DNA from 2 places in the Caldanaerobacter sp. genome. Region 2 is predicted to be linked to the other one. Evidence: riboswitches for the same ligand, from Rfam matches in the RefSeq annotation. Region 2 holds a riboswitch; the other holds the start of a gene.
What was found. A riboswitch is a leader RNA that binds a small molecule or an ion and turns the genes downstream of it on or off. The one in region 2 is predicted to bind thiamine pyrophosphate.
Positions count from the first base shown of each region.

Region 1: linked by a shared signal. The riboswitch ahead of thiD (bifunctional hydroxymethylpyrimidine kinase/phosphomethylpyrimidine kinase) and the one ahead of thiT (energy-coupled thiamine transporter ThiT) in region 2 are both predicted to bind thiamine pyrophosphate.

Region 1 is NZ_JBNATX010000054.1:1,821-8,423, reverse strand. Features, by position in the region: gene ACPLVE_RS10525 (methyl-accepting chemotaxis protein) at 1-1,685, opposite strand, end outside; gene thiM (hydroxyethylthiazole kinase) at 1,790-2,593, opposite strand; gene thiE (thiamine phosphate synthase) at 2,595-3,230, opposite strand; gene ACPLVE_RS10510 (3-oxoacyl-ACP reductase) at 3,257-4,018, opposite strand; gene thiD (bifunctional hydroxymethylpyrimidine kinase/phosphomethylpyrimidine kinase) at 4,038-4,829, opposite strand; TPP riboswitch at 4,889-4,991, opposite strand; gene ACPLVE_RS10500 (ABC transporter permease) at 5,114-5,875, opposite strand; gene ACPLVE_RS10495 (ABC transporter permease) at 5,880-6,603, opposite strand, start outside.
Region 2 is NZ_JBNATX010000050.1:973-7,575, forward strand. Features, by position in the region: partial or broken gene mgtA (magnesium-translocating P-type ATPase) at 1-1,130, opposite strand, end outside; M-box (ykoK) riboswitch at 1,490-1,655, opposite strand; gene ACPLVE_RS10305 (phosphatase PAP2 family protein) at 1,720-2,256, opposite strand; gene thiT (energy-coupled thiamine transporter ThiT) at 2,398-3,036, opposite strand; TPP riboswitch at 3,100-3,202, opposite strand; gene ACPLVE_RS10315 (ABC transporter ATP-binding protein) at 3,267-5,120, opposite strand; gene ACPLVE_RS10320 (ABC transporter ATP-binding protein) at 5,147-6,603, opposite strand, start outside.

The DNA.
Region 1 (6,603 bases), on a different contig from region 2:
ACTACCTGGCTTTGCTCCTCTATTGACTTCGTTGAATCCTCTACCGTCCTGTGGGTGTTGTTTATCGTAGACTGTATCTCTGCTATTAAGTTCGCTATGTTCCTCGCTGCCTGTGAGGACTGCTCCGCTAATTTCCTTACTTCATCCGCTACAACTGCAAAGCCTCTTCCTGCTTCTCCCGCCCTCGCTGCCTCTATCGCTGCATTTAAAGACAATAAGTTCGTCTGGTCTGCTATATTTGTTATTGTCTCCACTATCTTTTCTATCTCTGACGATTTTTCTAATAGATAATTTGTCGCCTCTTTTACGTTGTTGTTGGCTTGTATTGTGTGCTTTGTCTTTTCTATTAGCTCTTTTATCGTAACAAGACCTTCATTTGAAACCATGTTCACATTTTCTACTTCATGGTTTATTTTCTCAGCGTTTTTGAGAGAGCTATCTATAAGCTGCCCTAAGACCACAGTCGCATTGGCGCTTTCTTCTGCCTCTTTCGCCTGACTTGATGCCCCTTGAGCTATTTCTTCAATCGCCTTTGCTACATCCTGTGTAGCCTGAGCTGCCTGCTCTGAAGCAACTGCCAAGTTTTCTGCAGAGTGGTTTACAGATTCTGATACGCTCTTTATGTCAAATATTAGCTTCTTTATGCCTTCCAGCATAGAATTAAAGCTCTTTGCAAGTATACCCACTTCATCTTTTGCTTTTACATCCGCTCTTACCGTTATATCCCCTTGAGAGGCTTTTTCCATTGCTGCTACAACCTTCTTTATCCCGGAGGCAATAGAACTGGAGAAAAGGTAAGCAATTATTAATCCTATTAGAAGTATTACTATGCTCACTGTTATTATGAAATTAGTAATTTTGTTCATGTCACGCACAAGTTCTTCATTCTCCATGGCAACAGCTGCTTTCCAGCCAAAAGCCTCTAGATTTCTCACACTTGCAAATTTGTACGCCCCATTAAAAGTGTAGTAAACAGTGCTGTTATTAGCCTCCATTATCTTTTTCCCAAAATCGTATTTATATATAGAAGTAAAAAGCATATCCTTTCTAGGATGAACTATAAATGTACCGTCTTTTGTGAGTATGTAAATGTAACCGGTTTTTCCTATGTTAATTAAGGCAATATTTTTTGAAAGCTGCTCTAAAGTTATGTCTATCCCCACTACTCCTTTTAAGTTGCCACTTGAATCAAACACTGCCTTTGCAACTGTTATTTCGGGAAGTTTGGTGACAAAGTCCTGATAAGGTTTGGTCCATACAGGTTCTCCCTTGGCATTTACCGCATCCTTATACCAAGGCCTTTCCGTAGGGTCATAATCTCCTAAATTCTGTGGTGGATATAAAATCATCTTCTTTGAAGGAGTAGCAAAATATACATTCATCGCATCAGGCATAGCCTTTTTAGCATCTTCCAGCTTTTTAAGCACTACCTCATCAGTAACAGTCTTTTCATCGTAATCAGATATGACACTAGATTGCGATAAAATGTAAAGCATAGACTCTGTATCTTTTTTAAAAGAACTCACATATTTGTTCAGAACAGAGAGCGCAGCCTGGTTGGAATCGTTTATTTTAACTTTAAGAACAGATTCTGCAATTCTTGTTGCAAAAAAACCACTTATAGCAAGAGGAATTAATATCATCAAAACAATAAACAATAAAAGTTTTGTCTTTATGCTCCTCATCTTTAGTACCTCCTTTTTTAGCTTTTGTCTTTTGTAATAATTTAGCTGCCTCTCACCTGCCACCCCCTCTTTAACAATCTTCGACATAATCTGACAAAATTATATCATCCTTTTACAATCAAGTCAATTTTCCTCCCTGATTCCATAATTTCAGAAGTCAAATTGTATATCTCATCAAAAAAGGCTACTTTAAAACTTCCCGGGCCTTTTACTTTCGGATTTTGGGCAGCTTTTTCCCCTGCAACTCCAAATGCGATAAAGGCCTCTAAAGTTCCCTCAAAATGATCTTCAGCCACTGCACAAAAGCTCGCCACCACTGATGTGAGCATGCACCCTGTACCTGTTATTGTCCCCATCATAGGATGCCCATTTTTTACATAGGCAATTTTCTTTCCATCAGTTATGACATCCACTTTTCCTGATACTGCAACTACACATCCACACTTTACTGCAAGGTCATAAGCAATATCGGATATATCTTCTTCTTCCTCTACCGCTTCAACTCCCCTTATTTTTCCTGTTCTCCCACTTAAAGTAGAAATTTCTGCGCTATTTCCCTTTATCACACTAACTCTGACTTCCTCAATAATCCTCTTAGCGCTTTTAGTCCTCAAACTTGTTGCTCCGGCTCCAACCGGGTCAAGAATCACAGGTACACCGTACTGATTTGCTGCTTTACCTGCTTTTATCATGGTATTAACTTCTTCCACGCTTAAGGTACCTATATTTAGAACAAGAGCATTGGCATTTTTCACCATTTCTTCTACTTCTTCATGGGCATATGCCATGACAGGCAATGCCCCTATAGCCAAAGTTACATTAGCACAGTCATTTACTGTAACCACATTTGTAATGTGATGTATAAGAGGTTTTTTGTCTCTTAAAAGCTTCAAAAGCTCACTCCCCACATTATTTCCTCCTCTCTTCAAAAGCTCTTCTTATTTCCCTTAACATATCTTTCGTATTAGCCTCAATATCTCCATCAAAAATACCTGCTATTGCAGATATCCCATCTACTCCTGAATGCAAAATCACTTCATAAGCATTAGTCTTATTTATCCCTCCTATGGCTACCACAGGTATACTTACAGCTTCTTTTATTTTTCTAACTCCTTCTATACCTATCACCTCTGCTTCAGGTTTTACAGGCTGTGCAAATACGGATCCTGCTCCTATGTAGTCAGCTCCTTCTTTTTCTGCTTTTAAAGCTTCTTCAACGGAATACGCAGACCCTCCCACTATTTTGTCAGGTCCCAATATTCTCCTCACAACGCCAACAGGCAAATCATCAGGCCCTACATGTACACCTTCGGCATCTACAGCCAGGGCTATATCAACTCTGTCATTTATAATTAGAGGAACATTATATTTTCTTGTAACTTCCTTTACTTTAAGGGCAATTTCATAGAATTCTCTGCTGGATATATCTTTTTCCCTCAGCTGAACGACAGTAACACCGTTTTTAATAGCTATCTCCACCGCTTCAGCTATGTCCATCCCCTTTATAAAGGACCTGTCAGTGATAGCATACAAAGTAAAGTCTATCCTCTTCACAACCTTTACCCCCTTATTCAATCCATCACAAGGCCGCCATCTACAACCAAATTTTGCCCTGTCACCGCTCTCGCCCAAGGTGAAGCAAAAAACAGCACTACATCAGCCAAATCTTCAGGAGCAGTAACTTTCTTCAAAGGAGTGGTCTGTTCAATTAAATCAAAAACCTCTTTGCTGGTAGCCGAACTCGCATCTGTAACTTTTAAAAGCCCTCCGCTTACCATGTTGACAGTGATGCCATACTCTCCCAATTCTTTTGCCATATTGCGTGTAAAACCAATAAGAGCTGCTTTAGCAGTGGTATAATCGTGGTAAGGAACCACTGGATTCTGAAACAAATTAGTCCCTATATTTATAATTCGGCCAAAGCGCATCTTTTTCATATCTTTAAGTCCTGCTTTTATAGTATTTAGGGCCCCTTTTACAGCTCCTTCTAATTGTTTTAAATAATCTTCCCACTCAATTGTTTCAGGAGTTTTTCTGTTCATCGGGTCAAAAACATAGTCAATCAGCGCATTGTTCACAATAGTAGTGACTGGTTTCCCAAAATACTTCTTTGCTTCTTCAAACATTGAAGCTACTTGATTAAAATCTCTTACATCAGCTCTAATAGCAACAGAATTTCTTCCCAGCTCTTCTGACAATTTTTGCGCCTTTTCTTCGCTTTTATAATAATTTACTACCACGCTGGCTCCTTCTCTAGCAAAAGCTTTAGCAATGGCAGCACCTAAGCCGCGGCTAGACCCTGTAACAAGAACTACCTGCTCTCTTATTTCCATAACAAACATCCTCCTTATTCTATTCTTTAAATTCAACATTCCAGAAATGATTTGTGGGCCCCACCCCATGTCCTATAGAAAGAGAATTCTTTATGGCTCCTGTGATGTATTTTTTAGCCCTCTTCACTGCCTCTAACAAATCATATCCTAAAGCCAAGTTTGCTGCTATAGCTGATGAAAAAGTGCATCCTGTCCCATGTGTATTTTTGGTGTTAATTCTCTCTGCCTTAATTTCATAAAATTCTACTCCATCATAAAACACATCCACCGCTTCTCCTTCTAAATGTCCTCCTTTTACTATAACCGTTTTCGCACCTAAACTTAAAATCTTCTTTGCAGCTTCCTTCATATCCGAAATGTTCTTTATCTCCATTCCTGTTAATTCCTTGGCTTCCATCAAATTTGGCGTAACAACAAGGCTTAATGGCAGCAGTTCCTCCTTTAACGCTTTCATCGCCTCGGGTTTTAAAAGAGGGTCTCCACTCTCCGCAATCATGACTGGGTCTAAAACAACTTTCTCTACTCCGTATTCTTTTAAGCCCTTTGCGATAGTTTTTATAATCTCTTCATTGGATACCATGCCTATCTTAACTGCATCCGGATACAAATCCTCAAAAATAGCTTTCATTTGTAGATAAACCATTTCTGGGGTAACATCTAAAATCCCTAATACTCCTTGAGTATTTTGAGCCGTTATTGAAGTAATCACGCTCATTCCAAATACTCCGTGGGCAGAAAAAGTCTTCAAATCTGCCTGGATTCCTGCTCCTCCTCCTGAATCTGAACCAGCAATTGTAAGAGCCAGCTTCATATACTCACCTCCAAGATAATAAAAATATGCCCACCTGAAAAGGTGAGCACTTTTTACAGATTCCGTAAAACGTGCTTCCCTTCGCAGGCATTACCCTGGTCAGGTTCTAAGGGTCGGGAACGAATCCCCTCTCAGCCATTTCTGGCTCCCCTAGCACTTTGATATTCAATTTTTTAAGTTCCTTTGCCTTTATTATATCATAAGATTACAAAAATTCAATCCAATTTATTTTCAAAAGCATCAAATTTTATAGGCTTTATCTGTCACGCAATTTATAGTCTTAATCACAATTCTCCTGTCGACTGGTATTTTTTCAGCCCTTGGTAAAGGATAATTTTTAAAACCAAATAATATAATAAGGGAGATGAATAACACCATATACTCTCATATACATTGCTCTTAACAAGGGCAATCCTTGCAGGAATTGCACTAAATAAGAAAATGGGAATTGCATATATGAGAAGATTACGGAGGATTTTTGGGAAAACCGTGTCAGGTTTTTCTGCCATTGTTAAAAGCTGCAGGACTATCGCTGAAATTGCTTCAGACCTTAAACCAAAAAGAGTAAAACTGTATACTATGAAAAATAAAAGTCCCATTAAAATAGAAGCATTGAAAATTGAAATGATATAAGCTATTGTCAATTTAATTCCACATATTTTCATACACCATATATTTAGAAATATTAACAAGGGGGTTGAAAGAGCTGCAGGAAAATTTAGGTTTTTTAGTACAATGTATTTTATGAGAGGCTGTGGTTTTAGTAAATCAAAATCAAAATACCCTGTTAAAACTGATTGTCCAAACTTAGAAACAGCTTCTGCAAAGAAAATTGCATATAGGTTGTTTACTAAAAAGAAACAGGTTATATAAAAAAGAATTTCTTCTCTATTATAATCACCAAAAACGTCAATTTTTTGAGTAAGCAGGTAATAGCCTAAAAATGTCGCAGTGTATAAAGATAAGTCTGCCAAAAACCAGCTTACCAAATTTGCTCTATATTGAATTGCTTTTTTAATTGAAAATCTTATAGATTCTATTAGCATGTTTTCACGCCCCATGAGAGGTGTATTTTTTTAATCCATTTTTCATAAGTAAAAAAACAATGAAACCAAGTATTAACACCCAGACTAGTGAAATAAATAATCCTTTATTTACTATTTCAATGTCAAAATTAGCATCGCATATAAGCTTTGACGGGATGTATGTCATATAAGGGAAGGGAGTCATTAGCATAATTGATTCAATTTTGCTAGGCAAAAGGTCTAAAGGGAAAATGGCACCTGAAAGAAGACCTGTCAGTAAGTTTCTGATGGCAGCTATGCCCCATATTTCTGTCAGCCAAAAAGATAACAATCCTACTATAAAGGAAAATAAAGCATTGAGTAAAAAACCCAAAATTAACGCTAAAGGTAGGTATAACAGCCGGTTTGCTGGGATTTCAATTTTTGCCCAGATTAAGAGCACAACAATTACTGGCATATATAAAATTGCAAACTTTGCAAGGCTTGAAGATATGTGACTGTATGAAATACTGGTCAAATAATTCACAGGAAGTAAAAGCTTTTGGCCAAATCTGTAGGTTTTTATATCCTTTTCAAGGTCATGTTCAGCATGAATTTCTGTGAATAGAAGTATTGCATTAGAAATGATAATATAAATCATCATTTCTTTCAGAGTGTAATTTATGGGATTTCTTTCAATTAAAGACCGCCAGAGAAAAAAGTTTATTAGGATTGGTACAATTAGGGAACTTAAAAGCTCCCCTACAAGG
Region 2 (6,603 bases):
TTCCCATGGATATCCAGGTGCTTTTCCAAGACTATTTTATTCAAAGTCAAAGTCCCGGTTTTATCTGTACAGAGTATATCCATTGCTCCAAAATTCTGTATTGCATCAAGCCTTTTCACTATAGTCTTGTGCTTTGCCATTGCTACAGCACCTTTGGCAAGGTTTGTAGTCACAATCATTGGAAGCATTTCAGGTGTCAATCCCACTGCCACCGCCAGTGCAAACAGCAAAGCGTCAAGCCAGTTTCCTTTTGTCAACCCGTTGACTATAAAAACTACTGGGAACATAGCTGCCATGAATTTAATGAGGAGTCTGCTTACATTGTCAATACCCTTTTCAAAGCTCGTCATAGCTCTTTGACCGACCAGCGTCTTTGCCATTGAACCAAAGTAAGTGCGCTCTCCTGTCGAAATCACAACCCCAATGGCAGAACCGCTGACAACGCTCGTTCCCATGAAACATATATTCTCCAAATCGGATATCGATAAGCTTTCAGCTTTTCTCTTCTCTTCCTTCAAATTCGGATATTTCTCTACAGGTTCAGACTCGCCAGTTAAAGTAGCTTGGTTTATGAAAAGGTCTTTTGAAGTAATGACCCTCAAATCTGCCGGCACCATATCTCCCGCTGCAAGGTGTATTATGTCCCCTGGAACTATCTCTTCCATTTTTATTTCTTTTACACCCGTTTCTTTTCTTTTAACTGCTGCTGTTGTGTGAACCATAGCTTTTAGTTTTTCAGCTTCTATGTTAGAGCGATACTCCTGCATAAAGCGTAAAAGTCCGCTAACCAGAACCATTATAGAAATTATTATGATGGTACTCCAGTCTCTGTCTTGAGGTGAGACAAACAAGACGTCAGTTATATATGATACAATTGCTAAAAATACGAGGATTCCTATAAATGGATTTATAAAAGCTTTCACAAGTTGAATATACCAAGGAGCTGGTTTTTCATGAGCTACTTCATTTGGACCGTACATTTCAAGTCTTTCTTCCGCTTCTTCTACAGTCAATCCATCTCTATCAGTCCCTAAGCTTGCAAGCACCTCATCAATATCTTTTTTTGCAAAATTTACCAACTGAGCAAAAATTGCATCACTTGCTCCGTTTTTCCTTGCAATCTTTATCATTTTCCTCACCTCCAAAACACAATAATAGGGTATAGGTTGCTGCTACTACAACCTTCCAATTACAGTATTTGTTTTTCTGGAAAAAATCTTTCACAAAAAGACGATGGAATTAAAAGGAAAAGAGTGTTTTGGAGGTATATGTAACAGGGCATTAAAAGAAGAGAAGGGAAACCAGAAAAAGGACTATATTATGACCATCGGTGAGAAGAATGGAAGTGGAAAAAGGGCCCCATCCTTCTTTAATGCCATATTACATATACCCTTTTTACTTATGCTACTACCTCCACCGTCCATTCTTCTCACCTCCGTTTTTTCTCAAAATTTGAAAAGCCTCTCTCAACGAAAGAAAGAGGCTTTCCATCCAATTTCCTTCGTTGAGCTTTGGCACTATACAGCTTTGGAGAAAACTCCAGCTGCATTAGGCAAAACCTTGATTCGGTAATGCCTGTTCACCCGTTACCATCTCTCGATGTTTCCGGGCAGCAGCCTGTATCTGTATAGGAGCCTCACCTAACGAGGTATTTACTTTTCTGTCCCTCTACATTATATTCCTATGTTTTGAAAATGTCAACCTATTTTCAAAAAATTTTTATACAAAAATCTTTATGCCCAGATAATGAGTAAAATACGAAAAAGTCATCCCTATCAAAAAGCCCATCAAGACATCGGAAGGATAATGAAGACCCATGTATATTCTAGAAAGCCCTACAAGCACTGCAACCGGAATAAATATAATTGCAAGGTTGGGAAAAAACATTGAAAAAGTCATTGCAAGAGAAAAACTGGCAGTAGCGTGCCCAGAAGGAAAAGAATAATCTCTCAAAAGTTGCCTAAAGGTATTAGTATCTCTAAACACCATGTAGGGGCGAAGCCGCGAATATTTCTTCTTCAAAAACTGCACAAAAAGATGACTGCTTACAAGAGAAAACAAAGCTTCTATTGCAGAAGTTCTTACACTATTCTTCCCAAAAAAGGCCAGAAAAATTGTGACAAATATTGTGAAAGCAGGACCACCCACATGAGTGATTCTGGGCATTATTTTGTCCAGAAAATTACATTTTATTTTCTCGTTAATATAAAAGAAAATATTTTTATCTTTCTCCGCAAGTATCTTCCTCAGTTCCATCCCAGTGGCACCTCTTTAAAAGTCTTCATTTATATCTTATCATAATTTTTATAAAATGTCTCTTTTATAAGCTTACCCCTAAATTCCCTCATGTTAATTTTACGTTAAATTTTAAAAAAATAAAGGGGTTCTATCCCCCTTTCAAGCCAAAGCTTTTTTCTTAACCTCTTCTATAGCATTTCTCACTTGAGGAATTAAAGAAACTGCAAAACAAATCAAAACCTCCGTCCCCACAATACTGCCATTGACTAAAAGTGAATACACTATGGGATTCATACCTTTTGGAGCATAGCTTGCAAAAAAGAATATTCCAGACAAAAAGTGTGAGAAAAATCTTCCAAAACCACCAACCAAAATTCCCAAACTTAAATTTTTTCTAAAAAAGCCCGCAAGCCCTAAAGCACCAAAAGCCAAAGGATAATCCAAAAGAATCTGTACCCATTGTACTATAAAAGGATCTTGAATTAGTTGTAAAAGTCCATAGGCCATTCCAACGACAATCCCTGGACCGGGACCGTAGTAATAGGCAAAAACAAACAGTGGAAGCATACTGGCAGGCGTAATAGATCCCCCTTGGGGCCAGTGGTAAAACCTTATATAGGAAAGGACAAAAGCTATAGCAATTGAGAGGGCCCCATATACAAGCATTTTTGTGTCAAACTTGACACTTTTTCTCATAAGATACAAGAGAAAAGCCGCCAGTAAAATCGCCAATATAACCGATAGCGTTACCGGTTTTATCTTGGCAAAATCAGAAAATATGCTTAAAATGTAGGACATAAACAAAAACACCTCCATTTTCAGGAGGTTATGTTCGCTGAAAAAAGGCACCGCCTCATGCGGTGCCTTTTGAGCCCGCATTCCCTACGGAGGCATTACCCTCATCAGGTTCCAAGGGTTCGGCATTTCTGCCGTCTCAGCCGTTAAGGCTCCCCCAGCGGACATAACCACCCGTATTTTGTTTTGCTTATTTTTAACTTTACCACTTTTCATGCTATATGTCAATACTTTTAACTTACAAGCGGCTCCTCTTCTCTCTCAAACTGGCTGTTGTAAAGTTTAGCATAAAAGCCTCCTTTTTTAAGAAGTTCTTCATGGGTTCCCTGTTCTACTATATCTCCATGGTCCATAACGAGTATTAAATCCGCATCTCTTATTGTAGAAAGCCTGTGAGCAATTATAAAGCTTGTGCGCCCTTTCATGAGATAATCCATTGCCTTTTGTATCTGTATTTCAGTTAAAGTATCTACGGAGCTTGTAGCCTCATCCAGTATGAGAATTTTTGGGTCTTTTAATATGGCTCTTGCTATTGTAATAAGCTGCTTTTGTCCCTGAGAAATGTTAGTACTCTCTTCATTTATCATCATGTTATATCCACCAGGCAGGCTCTTTACAAAGCTGTGAACGTGTGCTGCTTTAGCAGCTTTAATCACTTCCTCATCGGTTGCGTCAAGTCTGCCATATCTTATATTGTCCATGATAGTTCCATTGTAAAGCCATGTATCTTGAAGCACCATTCCAAAGAGGGACCTTAAATCTTCCCTTGAAAATTCTCTTATATCGTGACCGTCAATTAAGATAGCACCTTCATTTACATCGTAAAATCTCATCAAAAGCTTGACAATTGTAGTTTTTCCTGCACCGGTAGGACCAACAATTGCAACTTTTTGCCCTGCTTTAATCTTAGCAGAAAAGTTATTTATGACTATTTTATCTGGCCTATAGCCAAATTTGACATTCCTAAATTCAACGTCTCCTTTTATATCCTCTAATTTTATTGGCTTAGGATTGTCAGGCACTTCCTCCTCTTCTTCCAAAAACTCAAAAACTCTCTCAGCACAGGCTGCTGTCTGCTGAAGTATATTGGAAATATTTGCAATTTGCGCAATTGGCTGAGTGAAAGACCTAATGTACTGTATAAAAGCCTGTATATCTCCCACTTCTATCGCATTTTTGATGACCAACCAACTTCCCAAAACTGTAACAGCGACATACCCCAAATTACCTATCACATTCATGAGGGGCATCATAACACCTGTCAAAAACTGTGACTTCCAAGCAGCATCATACCAAGTGCTATTAAGCTCATCAAATTTGGCTATACTCTTTTTTTCTCCATTAAACGCTTTTACTATGTGATGTCCTCCATACATTTCCTCCACGTGCCCATTTACATGCCCTAAATAATCTTGCTGCTCTCTAAAATATTTTTGAGAATATTTTACAATAAAAGCAATTACTAAAGAAGACAGAGGTATAATCAAAAGAGCAACCAACGTCATAAGCCAGTTTATTGTAAGCATCATGACAAGAACGCCAATAACTGTGGTCACAGAAGTAATTATTTGTGTCAAGCTTTGATTGAGAGTCTGTGTAATTGTATCTACGTCATTTGTGATACGAGAAAGTATTTCTCCTTGATTCGTGCCTTCAAAATATTTCAAAGGAAGTCGATTAATCTTCTCAGAAATTTCCCTTCTAAATTTGTAGGTAACTTTCATTGCAACGCCGGACATTATTAAGCCCTGTAAATAGCCAAATAAAGCGCTTAGCCCGTACAATCCAATGAGGATTAAAATTATCCTTCCAATATATTCAAAATCTATTCCGCTTCCCTGACCTGTTATTCTGTTCATCACACCTTCAAAAATCTTAGTGATAGCTTTGCTCAATATTTTAGGTCCTGCAATGGAAAAGGAGGTGCTTAATATTGCCAGTAAAATTACCGTTATTATGGAGATTTTATACTCAGACAAATACTTTATAAATTTTTTCATCGTTCCCTTAAAATCTTTTGCTTTTTCTGCTCCGCGGGCTAAAGCGCGAGGCCCCCCGCCTCTTCCTATATGTGGAATTGGCGGCATTTTGGAATCTGCTTTTTTGTCTTTTCTCATGCTAATTCCTCCTCCTTAAGCTGCGACAAAGCAATATCTCTATAGGTTGGACAAGTCCTCATTAAATCTTTGTGCTTACCTATGCCAACAACTCTTCCTTCCTCCAAAACAATTATCTGATCTGCATTAAAAAGGGTAGAAACTCTTTGAGATACCATTATGACAGTGCTGCCTTTTAGCTTTTCCCTAAGAGCTTTCCTTAAAGCTGCTTCTGTCTTAAAGTCAAGGGCTGAAAAACTCTCATCAAAAATGTATATCTCAGGTTTTTTAACAAGGGCACGAGCAATGGAAAGCCTTTGCTTTTGACCTCCTGATACGTTTGTTCCCCCCTGAGCAATTTCTGTGTCAAACTTTTTGGGCTTTTCATTTATAAACTCCATCGCCTGTGCAATTTCCGCTGCTTCTATTAAGTCTTCTTCAGCAGCCAAATCGTTTCCATATTTCAAATTGAATCTAATGGTGCCGCTGAAAAGCCAGCTTTTTTGAGGCACGTACCCTATTCTGCGGCGAAGGTCCTCTTGTTTCACTTCTCTTACATCCACCCCATCCACTAGCACTTGCCCTTCCGTAACATCGTAAAATCTTAGTATCAAATTAACTAAAGTACTTTTACCAGAACCAGTTCTTCCTATTATACCAACTGTTTGCCCCGGTAAAATTTTAAAGCTTATATCCTTTAGAGCATAGTCTTCAGCTCCAGGGTATTTGAAAGACACATTTCTAAATTCCACTGTTCCTGCTTGTGTTTCATCAAACTGCTTTGGATTTTCTGGATCTTTTATAGAGGGTTCTGTCTCCAATACTTCAGCAATACGCTCTGCTGAAACAGAAGCTCTCGGAATCATTATAAAAAGCATTGAAAACATCAGGAAAGCAAATATTATCTGTATAGCGTACTGCATAAAGGCCATCATGTCTCCAACTCTCATACTGGAATTTTCTATTTGATGAGCTCCCACCCATACTATCAAAAGAGTTACACCATTCATCACAAGCATCATAGAAGGAAAGAGTATAGCCATTGCACGGTTTACAAAAAGACCTACTTTGGTCACATCCTGATTCGCTTTATCAAATCTTTCCTCCTCAAACCTCTGATTATTAAAAGCCCTTACCACCATTATTCCAGATAGATTTTCACGTGTAACTAAATTGAGCCTGTCAATTAACTTTTGCATCAACATGAATTTAGGCATGGCAATAGAATACAGGACTGATATTATCCCAAAAAGTACAATAACCGCCAATGCTATGATCCACGACATAGAAACACTCTTGCTCAAAGCCCTGAAAACCCCACCTATTCCCATTATAGGAGCGTAAAATACCATTCTTATCATGATTACAAGCAACATCTGTATCTGCGTAATATCGTTTGTAGTCCTGGTTATCAAAGAAGCAGTGGAAAATTTATCAAACTCTGCATTGGAGAAGTGCTGAACTCTAATAAACA